Regions from separate parts of the Parageobacillus caldoxylosilyticus genome, predicted to be linked through region 4. Evidence: riboswitches for the same ligand, from Rfam matches in the RefSeq annotation. Region 4 holds a riboswitch; each other region holds the start of a gene.
What was found. A riboswitch is a leader RNA that binds a small molecule or an ion and turns the genes downstream of it on or off. The one in region 4 is predicted to bind S-adenosylmethionine.
Positions count from the first base shown of each region.

Region 1: linked by a shared signal. The riboswitch ahead of BV455_RS09110 (LLM class flavin-dependent oxidoreductase) and the one ahead of BV455_RS04635 (methionine biosynthesis PLP-dependent protein) in region 4 are both predicted to bind S-adenosylmethionine.
Region 2: linked by a shared signal. The riboswitch ahead of BV455_RS06530 (phosphoadenylyl-sulfate reductase) and the one ahead of BV455_RS04635 (methionine biosynthesis PLP-dependent protein) in region 4 are both predicted to bind S-adenosylmethionine.
Region 3: linked by a shared signal. The riboswitch ahead of BV455_RS11455 (methionine ABC transporter ATP-binding protein) and the one ahead of BV455_RS04635 (methionine biosynthesis PLP-dependent protein) in region 4 are both predicted to bind S-adenosylmethionine.

Region 1 is NZ_CP040553.1:1,783,308-1,786,405, reverse strand. It holds gene BV455_RS09120 (amino acid ABC transporter ATP-binding protein) at 1-14, shown strand, start outside; gene BV455_RS09115 (ATP-grasp domain-containing protein) at 172-1,119, opposite strand; gene BV455_RS09110 (LLM class flavin-dependent oxidoreductase) at 1,121-2,182, opposite strand; SAM riboswitch class I at 2,245-2,348, opposite strand; gene qoxD (cytochrome aa3 quinol oxidase subunit IV) at 2,479-2,778, opposite strand; gene qoxC (cytochrome aa3 quinol oxidase subunit III) at 2,780-3,098, opposite strand, start outside.
Region 2 is NZ_CP040553.1:1,267,569-1,270,666, forward strand. It holds gene BV455_RS06525 (DUF1128 domain-containing protein) at 1-144, shown strand, start outside; SAM riboswitch class I at 570-678, shown strand; gene BV455_RS06530 (phosphoadenylyl-sulfate reductase) at 804-1,511, shown strand; gene BV455_RS06535 (inorganic phosphate transporter) at 1,526-2,599, shown strand; gene sat (sulfate adenylyltransferase) at 2,654-3,098, shown strand, end outside.
Region 3 is NZ_CP040553.1:2,267,698-2,270,795, reverse strand. It holds gene BV455_RS11465 (MetQ/NlpA family ABC transporter substrate-binding protein) at 1-459, opposite strand, end outside; gene BV455_RS11460 (methionine ABC transporter permease) at 476-1,144, opposite strand; gene BV455_RS11455 (methionine ABC transporter ATP-binding protein) at 1,134-2,162, opposite strand; SAM riboswitch class I at 2,259-2,367, opposite strand; gene BV455_RS11450 (SCP2 sterol-binding domain-containing protein) at 2,848-3,098, opposite strand, start outside.
Region 4 is NZ_CP040553.1:910,859-913,956, reverse strand. It holds gene BV455_RS04640 (alpha/beta hydrolase) at 53-781, opposite strand; SAM riboswitch class I at 1,111-1,223, shown strand; gene BV455_RS04635 (methionine biosynthesis PLP-dependent protein) at 1,300-2,403, shown strand; gene metC (cystathionine beta-lyase) at 2,410-3,098, shown strand, end outside.

The DNA of each region.
Region 1 (3,098 bases), 870 kb from region 4:
CGAAAGTGCTGTAGCCTCGCATTTGCCTTATTGCCTTGCCGCAGCAAGCGAAGCGGCAAGCTTTTTATGGACCACAACAGCAAAAAGCGCTGGTATGCTGCTTCCATCCGCAAACACATAGCCCTGGTTTTTGTGCCTACAAAAGGCTGGAAACCAGGGCTATATTTATCTTTATACCGAAGCGGCTTGAAGCCGCTTTAATTCCTCGCCTAAAAACTTGGCCACTTCTAACATGCCAAACTTGCCGGCACGCGCTTCCGCCTCCGAGTTGTAGTTTGTATTGGTGTTGACATCGTACGTAAAAATCGTGCCATTGGAATCACGGATAAACTCGATGCCGGCAATATGAATATCATTGGCGCGCAAAAACTGCTCGTATTTCTCGAGTATCGGATCGGAAAAACCGTCGATAATTTCAAATTTTGGACGCGTTGCCGTTTCGCCGACCGGACAGAATAAATCGCCGATTTGGCAAGCATCCGCAGGACAAAGCTCAAACCCTTCCGATGTGTCTACGCGCACGGCGTACATAAATTTGCCGCCGACAAATTCACAACGGGTGATGAACGGCTCCGGCGCTTGAATATATTCTTGCACCAGTGTAATGCCGTCGACTGAATCTTCAAAAGCAGGGCTTTCGAGATATTGCCAAAGCGTTTCAATGGAATGGAACAATTGCACGCCAAGCCCTTTGCCAGCGCGGTTATGTTTCGTAATAAACGACGGCGCGCCAAGCTGTTTTGCTGCTTCCACGATTTGTTCCTTGCCGACGGCGGCAATCGTTTTCGGCGTGCGGATTCCATGCGCATTTAATGCCATATATTGATTTACTTTGCTTACTTCTAAACGGAGCGCCCGGCTTCCGTTGAGCACCCGGCGCCCATGGCGCTCGAGCCAGGCAAGCACCGCTTCCGTGAGTTCCGGGGCAAAACGATGCGCCCGCGTATGAGAGGAGGCGCTCATTCGGCTGTAAAACACTCCTTCCGGAGGCGTCGCCGATAAATCGACCGTCCCTTTGTCTAAAAACCATTCTTCATAAGGCAGACCAAGTTCGTCCAACCGCCGCGTTAGATGCACAGTCCATTCGCTATTTTCATGAATAATGTAAATTTTGCTCATCTTACTTTTCCCCTTTCGTCGCAAGCCGATTCCGGCGTTCCTCGACAAGCGGCATCACCTGTTTGGCGAATCTCTCCATTTCCTCTAGCTGAGGTGAAAATTGCAATAGCAATAAATCTACCCCTGCATTTTCATATGCTAAAATGCGGTCAGCGATTTGTTCCGGTGTACCAATTAGATTTGGACGCAATCCTCTGTTGGATACAGAATAGTCTTGCAATTTCAATTGCAGTTCGAGCTGGGATTTGTTGACGAAATCATGATATCCTGCATAGCCGCTAGATAATTTGACGTCGGTAATGCGCTTTAATTCCGCCTGCGCCTCCTCCTCGCTGTCGCGGCAAATGACAAACGCTGCCATGCCAAACGAGCGAAACGGCTCTTTTCCTGCCTGTTCGCGGCGCTGCTTCATGTCGGCAACTTTGCGGGCGATTTCTTCTACTGTTCCGCCATGCATCACATATGCATCGCAATGCTTAACAATCGCTTGTTTTCCCCGTTCGCTCTCGCCGCCGGCGTATAAAATCGGATGCGGCTTTTGCACCGGTTTCGGCGCTAAATGGGCTCCATTTACTTCATAAAATTTTCCCCGGAAATGAAATACATCGTTCGTCCACATTCCTTTTAACACTTGAACGAATTCTTCCGTGCGATCATAGCGCTCATCATGTTCGGTAAAAATGCCGCCATATTGACGCGCTTCTTCCTCCCACCATGCCGATACAACGTTCAGTGTAAAGCGGCCGTTGCTAATGTGGTCAATATTGGCCGCCATTTTCGCCGTAACGGCTGGATAATGAAAACCGGGACGGACTGCCGTCATAATTTCCAATTTTTCTGTCACCGCCGCCAGTGCCGCCGCCGTCGACCATGCTTCCAGCGAATCCTTCTCCGGCCCTTTTATATCATTTAAATACAGCTCCGCGACTAATGTTGTGCTATATCCCCATTGCTCCCCTTTTTGCGCTACCGTTTTCGCATATTCAAACGTCGCCGGCATGTTTTCATCCTCAACGTTGCGCAGCCATCCTCCGAAAATCGGCAGCCAAAACCCATATCTCATCTTGTTCCTCTCCTCCCCTATAATAAAAAAAGCTTCTTCGATAAGAAGAAGTGGTGCGCTTCATCTTATCTTCCAGAACCAACCTGCTCCAACCAGCGCCTTTCTGACCGATATCAACGGTTGTTGGGCTTCATTGGGCCATTCCCTCTGCCGCTCTTGATAAGATTTGCTATTTATTTATTTTTCCTATTTTCTTATATGTTTTATCGGATTTATTTTATCCTACCATAATGTCATTTACAGCGTCAATATAAAAAAACCCCGGCTCTTTCACAGGGAAAGAGCCAGGGGTTTTATTACAGCACAAATGACATCGTCCAAACCGAACCGGCAACAACCACTATCGCAATAAAAAAGGCATACGCCATATTGATCGTTTGAATTTTGCCGCTGTCGCTTTCCGTCATATGCATAAACATAAATAGCTGCAAGCTTGCTTGAATGATCGCAAAAATGACGATGACGCCAATAATCGCTTTCGCCGTTAATCCCGAAGATAGCGCGACCCAAAGCGCAGCGAACGTCAGCACAAGCGAAAGAACAAAACCGACGACATGTTTCCAAGGAAATGATTCATGGTGATTGTTTGCACCCATCCTAGATCACCATCCCGGTCAAATAAACTAATGTAAAGATAAAAATCCATACGACGTCAAGGAAGTGCCAATACAAGCTGACGATAAACACTTTTCTTGCCGTCCGCGGCGTAAATCCGCGCTGGAGCAGCTGAATGATAATTAAAATCATCCAGCCAATTCCAAGGCTGACGTGCGCCCCGTGCGTTCCGACAAGCACGAAAAAGCTAGAGAGAAACGCACTTGTTTGCATCGTCGCTCCTTCATGGACGTAATGAATAAATTCGCGAATTTCAAAGGTAATAAACCCTGCACCTAAAAGGAGCGTCACCAACAGCCAT
Region 2 (3,098 bases), 360 kb from region 4:
GACGCAATTAAACCTTCTCATTTTTCGGAAGAGTGGTATGATGAGTTGAAAGAAATATATGACATGGTAATGAAAAGAGAGACGTTCAGCCCGAGCGAAATGCAGGCGATTGCCGAAGAGCTGGGAAATTTGCGAAAGAAATGAAATTCCTTTTTCGTTTCTTTCCAATGTGGCAGGAAGCTTTATATCACGGCTTTTTCGCTTCGGTAATCGCGCTGACCAATGCCGGATTTGATATTGCCGGTTTGTCCCTCATTCCATGATTGCGATGCTTATGTTTATCGGCCACATCGGCATTTTATCCTTTCTTTTTCTCATCCTCGGCATAGAAATAAAAGAAACATACCATTCCCCAAAAGAACGCGTCACTGATCGGATCAACCAAGGTACAGCAAAGCACCTTGGTTTTTACATGTGAAAAACAGATCAACAAAGAAAGCTGATTCTTGATGCCCATAGCCAAAAAATAGTTCCTTTTTCCCTTTACAAAAAAATAAATTCCCATAGAAAAACTAGGATTGACTTCCGTGTGAATTGTGTTAAAATTTTAATCAATTACAATTACATAAAACTTATCAAGAGTGAGGGAGGGACTGGCCCGATGAACTCCGGCAACCTGCTTGGCCGAAAGCAAGGTGCTAATTCCAGCAAAATGGGTACCATTTTGGAAGATAAGGCGCTATCAGTGACCGGTTGGCTCTTCCAAAATGGGAGAGCGTTTTTTATCAGCGCTCGTTCTCTTTCTATTCCAATATAACCAATTAATCCACTTTATTTTCTTTGACTTCAAAGGAGGGAGAAAGATGCTCACTTATCAAACGTGGGAAACGGAAGAAAAACCGTCATTTCCTCACGATAATGAAACAAAAGGGGCGCTTGATGTCCTCGCTTGGGCATACCGCCAATATGAGAACAATATTGTGTATGCCTGCAGCTTCGGCATTGAAGGAATCGTGTTAATTGATTTAATTTCGCAAGTAAAGCCAGATGCGGAAATCGTATTTCTCGATACCGGTCTTCATTTTCGTGAAACATACGAGACAATCGAAAAGGTAAAAGAAAAATATCCTTCCCTCCGCATTGTAATGAAACAGCCAAGCTTATCCTTAGACGAACAGGCAAAACAATTCGGGGACGAATTATGGAAGCACCATCCAAATAAATGCTGTGAATTGCGGAAGGTGATTCCACTGCGCGAAGTATTGACCGGGGTAACCGCTTGGATTTCCGGCCTGCGCCGCGAACAATCGCCGACACGCAGCCACGTCCAATACATTAATAAAGATGACAAATTCCAATCGATCAAAATCTGCCCGCTCATTCATTGGACATGGAAAGACGTATGGAACTATGTATATAAATACGAGCTTCCGTACAATGTGCTTCATGATCAAGGTTATCCAAGCATCGGCTGCGAGCCATGCACAGCCCCTGCTCTCGATCCGAACGACTTGCGTTCCGGCCGCTGGGTCGGTCACAAAAAAACGGAATGCGGGCTTCATATCTCATAGGGAGAGACACGAATATGCTCCTTGTTGTTGCTTTTATCGTATCCTTTTTCTTTGCGATGAATATCGGTGCCAGCGGCGCCGCCGCCGCAATGGGAGTGGCGTACGGATCCGGCGCCATCAGGCGGAGATCAACTGCCCTTCTGCTTTGCGGATTAGGAGTGTTTCTTGGCAGCCTCGTCGGCGGCGAGGTCGTCAAAACGATCGGTTCCGGGATTATCCCGTCTTCCATCTTGACCATCAAAATTGTCGTGATCATTTTAACTGCCGCGACAATATCCTTATTCGCCGCCAATATCATGGGCATTCCGCTCTCTACGAGCGAAATTACGGTCGGTTCGGTTGTCGGCGTCGGCATTGCCTATCAAACCGTATATTTTCATAAATTGCTGTTTATTGTTTCCATATGGATCATTATCCCCATCATCGCCTTTGCATTTACGTTTTTCGTAGGAAAATGGTTTTTATCGCTAAAGCGAAAATATCCACAATTAGAACAAGGCAGATGGGGAAAAACGTTCGTCACGCTTTTAATTGTGACCGGCTTTTTTGAAGCTTTTTCGGCTGGAATGAACAATGTTGCCAATGCGGTCGGCCCACTTGTCGGCGCCGGATTAATTTCCGTTTCCCATGGAACGATATTCGGCGGCATATTCGTCGCCCTTGGCGCCATATTGCTTGGAAGACGCGTTTTAGAAACAAACGGAAAAAAAATCACGAACTTCTCTCCGTTTGAAGGCAGCGCGATTTCCGGCACCGGCGCAACACTCGTCATTCTTTCGTCCATTTTCGGGCTGCCCGTACCGTTAACCCAAATTACTACCTCTGCCATCATTGGCATCGGGACAGCAAAAAACGGCTTTTATATTTGGCAAAAGCGCATTGTCATTCAGCTATTAAAAGTTTGGTTTGTATCACCTATTTTTTCGCTAGTTATTTCGTACAGTCTCGTTAAACTGCTGCTTGACAGCGATCTTTATACAATCATCGCCATTTTCAGCGTTTGTCTCGCTACCCTTGGCATTATTAGCCTAAAGAAAACCATCGCCGAAGAACAGCGGTCCTTGCATGAAAGCGGCGGTGGCATTTAACCAACGATAAAACTTATTTTTCCGATAAAATAAATAAATTTAGGAGGTATCAACATGAGCTTAAGCATTCCACATGGCGGCACTTTAGTGAATCGTTGGAACCCTGACTATCCAGTAAATACCGTCACAAAAACGATTGAGTTGTCTAAGGCGGAATTAAGTGATTTAGAGCTAATCGGAACGGGAGCTTACAGCCCGCTTACCGGCTTTCTGACAAAAAACGATTATGATTCTGTTGTCGAAACCATGCGGCTCACTGATGGCACCGTATGGAGCATTCCGATTACCCTTGCTGTAACCGAAGAAAAGGCAAAAGAGCTTTCTGTCGGCGAAACGGCGAAACTCGTTTGCAACGGAGAAGTATATGGAGTCATTGACATTCAAGAAATCTATCAACCTGATAAAACAAAAGAAGCAGTTCTTGTCTACAAAACAGATGAACTCAAACATCCAGGCGTACAGAAACTATTTGAAAAGCCAAATGTGTACGTAGGCGGGC
Region 3 (3,098 bases), 1.4 Mb from region 4:
CAGCATCGATAAAATGCGGCCATGGTCGGCAACCGAGTTGCTCATGATGATCGTCGCACCGTCTGGCAATTCTTCAAGGCTTTTATATTTTTTCGAATAAACGCCGATTGGCTCAATATGAATGCCGCCAGCGTTGACAAAGTCATATCCGTGTTCTTTTTTCTGCGCTTCTAAATACGGAATGTGTTGGAAATAGTTCGCGTCAATTTCTTTATCCGCCAACGCTTTGTTTGGCAATACATAATCTTGGAATGTAACAATTTTTAAATCAATGCCTTTTTCTTTTAAAATTGGTTTTGCTTTTTCTAAAATTTCGGCATGCGGAACATTGGAAGCTCCAACGACTAATTTTGTTAATTTCCCTTCTTTTTTGCCACCATCAGCGTTGTTATTGCCTCCGCATGCTGCCAATGCCAACACAAGAACGACGGCAAATAATGCACTAATCCATTTTTTCATATCGATTTCCCCCTTTTTATCGTTTATCTATTTTGGAAGTGACAAAGTCACCAATAAACTGAATGACAAAGACAATTACTAAAACTAGAACGGTAGCGACAAACGTGACATCGTTATGACTGCGCTGGAATCCTTCTAAATAGGCTAAGTTTCCAAGACCGCCGGCACCAACAACCCCTGCCATCGCCGTATATCCGACTAAAGCAATCGCCGTTACAGTAATTCCAGACACAAGCGCAGGCAGTGACTCTGGAAGCAGCACTTTCCAAATAATCGTTGCCGTCGATGCCCCCATCGCTTTCGCGGCTTCAATGACGCCTTTATCAATTTCACGGAGCGCAATTTCCACCATTCTCGCGTAAAATGGCGCTGCTCCGATAATCAAAGCCGGCAATGCCGCGTTGGCGCCAAGCATTGTTCCGACAACGAATTTCGTAAACGGGATTAACAAAATAATTAAGATAATAAATGGAATGGAACGGAAAACATTAACAATAGCAGCAATGATCATATTCACCAGGCGGTTCTCCCAGAGGTTTCCCTTTGACGTTAAAAATAAAAGCAGTCCAAGAATCGTTCCCAATATAAATGTCGCCACAACGGCGACGCCTGTCATATAAAGCGTCTCAACCGTAGCCGCCCAAATCATATCCCATTCTACGTTCGGCAAGAGGTTAGCGAGCATCCGTAATCACCTCCACTGCCACTTGCTGCTGGCGAATATAATCGATCGCGCGGGCCACTTCCTCTTTTTCCCCATCCATATGAACAAACAGCACACCGTAGGCGCCTTGATGAGTTTGTGAAATTTTCCCTTGTAAAATATTTGCATCCACTTGAAACTGACGCACAACATTGGCAATCAGCGGCTGTTCCGCAGCCTCTCCGACGAACGTCAATTGGATAACCGTTCCGTTCGGATATTTATCGAGCAGATGGGTAATCGTTTCTTTTGTTTCCTCCGGTTCAACAACCTGTTGCACAAACCGTTTCGTAATCTCTTGTTTTGGCTGCCGGAACACTTGCAGCACTTCGCCTTGCTCGACAATTTTTCCGTTCTCCATCACTGCGACGCGATCGCAAATTTTACGAATCACATGCATTTCATGGGTAATTAATACGATCGTCAATCCTAAACGTTTATTAATATCCACCAAAAGCTCCAAAATGGAATCGGTTGTCTGCGGGTCTAGCGCGGATGTCGCCTCATCGCACAATAACACTTTTGGATTGTTTGCTAACGCACGCGCGATGCCAACGCGCTGCTTTTGCCCGCCGCTCAGCTGTGACGGGTAAGCATGTTCTCTTCCTTGCAGCCCGACAAGCTGAATTAGCTCATCGACCCGCTTTTTCCGCGTTTCTTTCGGAATACCAGCAATTTCTAAAGGAAATGCAATATTTTCATGAACGGTTCTTGACCATAATAAATTAAAATGCTGGAAAATCATCCCGATTTCCTGGCGAGCCTTTCGCAATTCTTTTCCTTTAATATTAGCCATATCCCGTCCGGCAACAATGACTTTACCGCTTGTCGGTTTTTCCAATCCGTTAAGAAGACGGATGAGCGAGCTTTTCCCCGCGCCGCTATATCCGATAATTCCAAAAATTTCCCCTTCCTTAATTTGCAAAGAAACATTGTCGACTGCGGTGATCGACCCGCTTGCCGCTTCATATATTTTTGTCACATTTTCCAACGTAATCATGCACATTTTCACCTTCCTTCATCTAGCAGGCGGCTCGTTCCAAAAAGAAAACCTTTCTGCTCGAAGAGAACAGAAAGGTAATCATTACCATTCCGTCTCTTATCTCCCAAAGCAGATGCTTTGTGTGAATTGGCACCATTTCAGCGTATATGCTGACGGTTGCCGGGCTTCATTGGGCACATCCCTCCACCTCTCTTGATAAGAGCGCAACAATCATATTATTCAATTACAAATCTTCAATTAATTACAAATTAATTTACGAATGTGATTGTATCATCTTATGTCGAATCATGTCAACAAAAAAAATTTTTCTCCCATATTTTTCGGCAATCTTACTTTTATGATGAAACGGAAATATTCAAAGTAATCCACGTCGCAGCGGCAATGGTCTGCCCTAAATCCTCAATTCATTCATTGATGTTTTCCAATCCCAACAGACGACCAAATCCTCTGTTCCCCCCTTGATTTGTAATAAAAACTCTCTCTTGTCAGGGAGAGAAGGGGGACATGTTTTTGATCTTTTCGAGCCGTCTAGGTTCCTGGAATTAGCACCGTGTTAGGAAAATCAATTGCGGGATTGCACTGGGCAGCCTCTCCGCTTCTTGTAATCAAAGTTTTTTCTGAATGGCAGCACTATTTTCTGCGCCTATGAATTTTTTGCATAGGAAATTATGTGAAACATTATTTAACAAACATATCGATATGGCTTGGCTAAGTGAAGCAATGACTCCAACAATAACATATGCCGGAAACTTCCGGAAATACACACTTCTTTCAGGCGAATTTGCTGCTGCAATTTCATCCTTCCGCTTAATAGCGATTCCAATGCTTCTTTTGACCCGCGCACCGTTAATACCCGACGCTCGTCTACTTCCGCTTTTGGGCTGATTTGATGTTTTGAAATGGCCACGACTGCTGTTTCCGTTTCGCACTCAA
Region 4 (3,098 bases):
TTATGATAAGTAGTACTTAATTATAACAAAATTCCGAAAAGTATGGTAGTGTTTACAACGAAAGGAGATGCGCAATTGCGCGCGGAACGTCAGGCTGCCAATATGTCCATGCATGACCGCCGTCAAATTCGTTGTACTCATACAAAAATCCTTTTTGGATAAACGCTTCACGTGCCTTTCGATTCGGAGTGATAAAATCACGCACGTTTCCGTCCGTCGTCTTTACTGCTGTTTCGTTTGTACCTACCGAGTGATAAATTTGCAATAATGGTGGTTCCGGAAAATGTAAAATTTTTTCGATGATCCCTTCATCGATATATGGCGACTGCATCGCAATTTTTCCAAATGTATGCGGATACAACAATCCAGCCATCAGCGAGACGGTGCCGCCAAGGGAATCACCGATGAGCGCGCGCCCTTTCCCGATTTGGTACGTAGGAAACGTTTGATCTAAAAACGGAACGAGCTCATGTGCTAAAAAACGCAAATAACGGCTGTTTTTCTTTCCGCTTGGATGATATTTCTCGTAGCGGTCTTTAACATCATGATACGGGATTCCGATGACAATGGTGCGATCAATCTTGCCGCTTTCCATCAGTTGTTCGATAACGCTTTTGATTTTCCCGTACATAAAATAATCTTTCCCATCCTGTGCGATAAGAAGAGAATACTTATGAAGCGGAGAAAACGTGCTTGGCAAATAAGCAAGCAGCGTTATTTCTTCTTCGAGCTCATTGCTGTAGATCGTATAATCATGCATCGTTCCTTTTGGTGTCGCCATGGTGCATCCTCCATAAAAACAACAATTCACCTGTTATTGTAACATATTTTTGCTAAAACATGTTAATAAACACCGTTGAACCGTGTAAGTTTTTGAAAAAATAAGTGCTTTTTTTGCTATTTTTGTCAAAAAACTGTTTCGATAAAATAAAAATAATGAAATATACTGGAATCGGTCCAAACATATGAAAACGGACAGCGCGAAAAACATGATAAGTTTTTCCGATGTTATATAAACAAATAACTCAATTTTAAAAAAATTACTTGCAAAATTATTATGAATGAGTTAAATTTTAAGATAATCAGAAAAATGAATATCGGCAAGATGCTTTCTTATCGAGAGAAGCGGAGGGAACTGGCCCTGTGAAGCTTCAGCAACCAGCCAAGTATTGGCCAGGTGCTAAATCCAGCGAATTGAATTTTTTCAATTCGGCAGATAAGAAGAAGCACTGACATACGTATGGAAAAGTCTTCTTCTTAGAAGACTTTTTTTATTTTATAAAAGAGGGAGAGAGAGAAGTGGAGAAACTGGAGACATTGTTAGCGCAAATCGGAAACCGCAGCGAAACAGTAACGGGGACGGTCAATCCGCCTGTCTACTTTTCGACGGCATACCGTCATGAAGGAATTGGACAGTCGACCGGGTTTGACTACATCCGTACCGGCAATCCGACGCGCAAAATCGTCGAAGAGGCGATCGCCAAGCTCGAGGGAGGCGATCAAGGCTATGCGTTCAGTTCGGGCATGGCAGCCATTCAGACAGTTCTTGCTTTATTTGAAAGCGGGGATGAATTTCTCGTTTCTGCCGATTTATATGGAGGTACATATCGCTTATTTGAACGTGGCTGGCGAAAATACGGATTGTCTTTTCATTATGTAGATTTTCGTGACATACGATTAGTAGAGAACATGATCACGGAAAAAACGAAGGCGATTTTTTTGGAAACGCCGACCAATCCGCTCATGCAGGAAGCGGACATTGCCGAAGTGGCAAAACTTGCGAAAAAACACGGACTGCTTCTCATTGTTGACAATACGTTTTACACGCCGGTTCTCCAGCGTCCGATCGAGCAAGGAGCCGATATCGTTATTCACAGTGCGACAAAATATTTAGGAGGACACAACGATGTGTTAGCCGGTCTCGTTGTTGCAAAGGGAGAGGAGCTTTGTCAACGGCTTGCGGAATATCATAACGCAATTGGCGCCGTGCTTTCTCCGTTTGATTCGTGGCTATTGATTCGCGGCATGAAAACGTTGGCGCTACGGATGCGCCAGCATGAAGAAAACGCGAAGCGCATCAGTGAGTTTTTAGCGTCTCACGAAGATATTACCGATGTATTATACCCAGGAAGAGGGGGAATGTTGTCGTTCCGCTTGCGCGAGGAAAAGTGGGTCAACCGCTTTTTACAAAGTTTACGCTTAATTACGTTCGCCGAAAGTTTAGGAGGTGTGGAAAGCTTTATTACATATCCGGCGACGCAAACGCATGCCGACATTCCGGAGGAAGTCCGCATTGCCAACGGCGTCTGTAACCGGCTGCTGCGCTTTTCCGTCGGCATCGAACATGCCGAAGATTTAATTGCCGACTTAGCGCAAGCGCTGAAAAATATGAAAGAGGTGTAAGAGGATATGGAACAACGTATTTCCTTTCAAACCAAACTGCTTCATAACAAATGGAAAATCGATCGGCAAACAGGGGCAGTAAGCGTGCCGATTCAGCATGCTTCAACGTTCCATCAATTCGATTTTGACACATTTGGCAAATATGATTACAGCCGCTCCGGAAACCCGACGCGCGAGGCGCTCGAAGAAACGATTGCCGAACTGGAAGGCGGCGTGCGCGGCTTCGCTTTTTCCTCAGGGATGGCGGCGATTTCGACTGCGTTTCTTCTCTTGTCCAAAGGCGACCATGTGCTCGTGACCGAAGATGTTTATGGCGGCACGTATCGCATGATCACCGAAGTATTAAACCGTTTTGGCATTGAATATACGTTTGTCGATATGACCGATTTGCATGAAGTGGCCACTCATATTCGTCCGAATACAAAAGTGATCTATGTCGAAACGCCGTCCAACCCGCTCTTAAAGGTAACCGATATTCAAGGAATTGTCAAACTGGCGAAAGCCAATGGCTGTTTAACGTTTTTAGACAATACGTTTATGACTCCCGCGCTCCAGCGCCCGCTCGACCTTGGCGTCGATGTCGTTCTTCATAGCGCGACAAAGTTTTTAGCAGGGCATAGCGATGTCGTGGCGGGGCTTGCGGTGGTGAAAGACGAGGAGTTGGCGAAACAGCTGTATAAATTGCAAAACGCGTT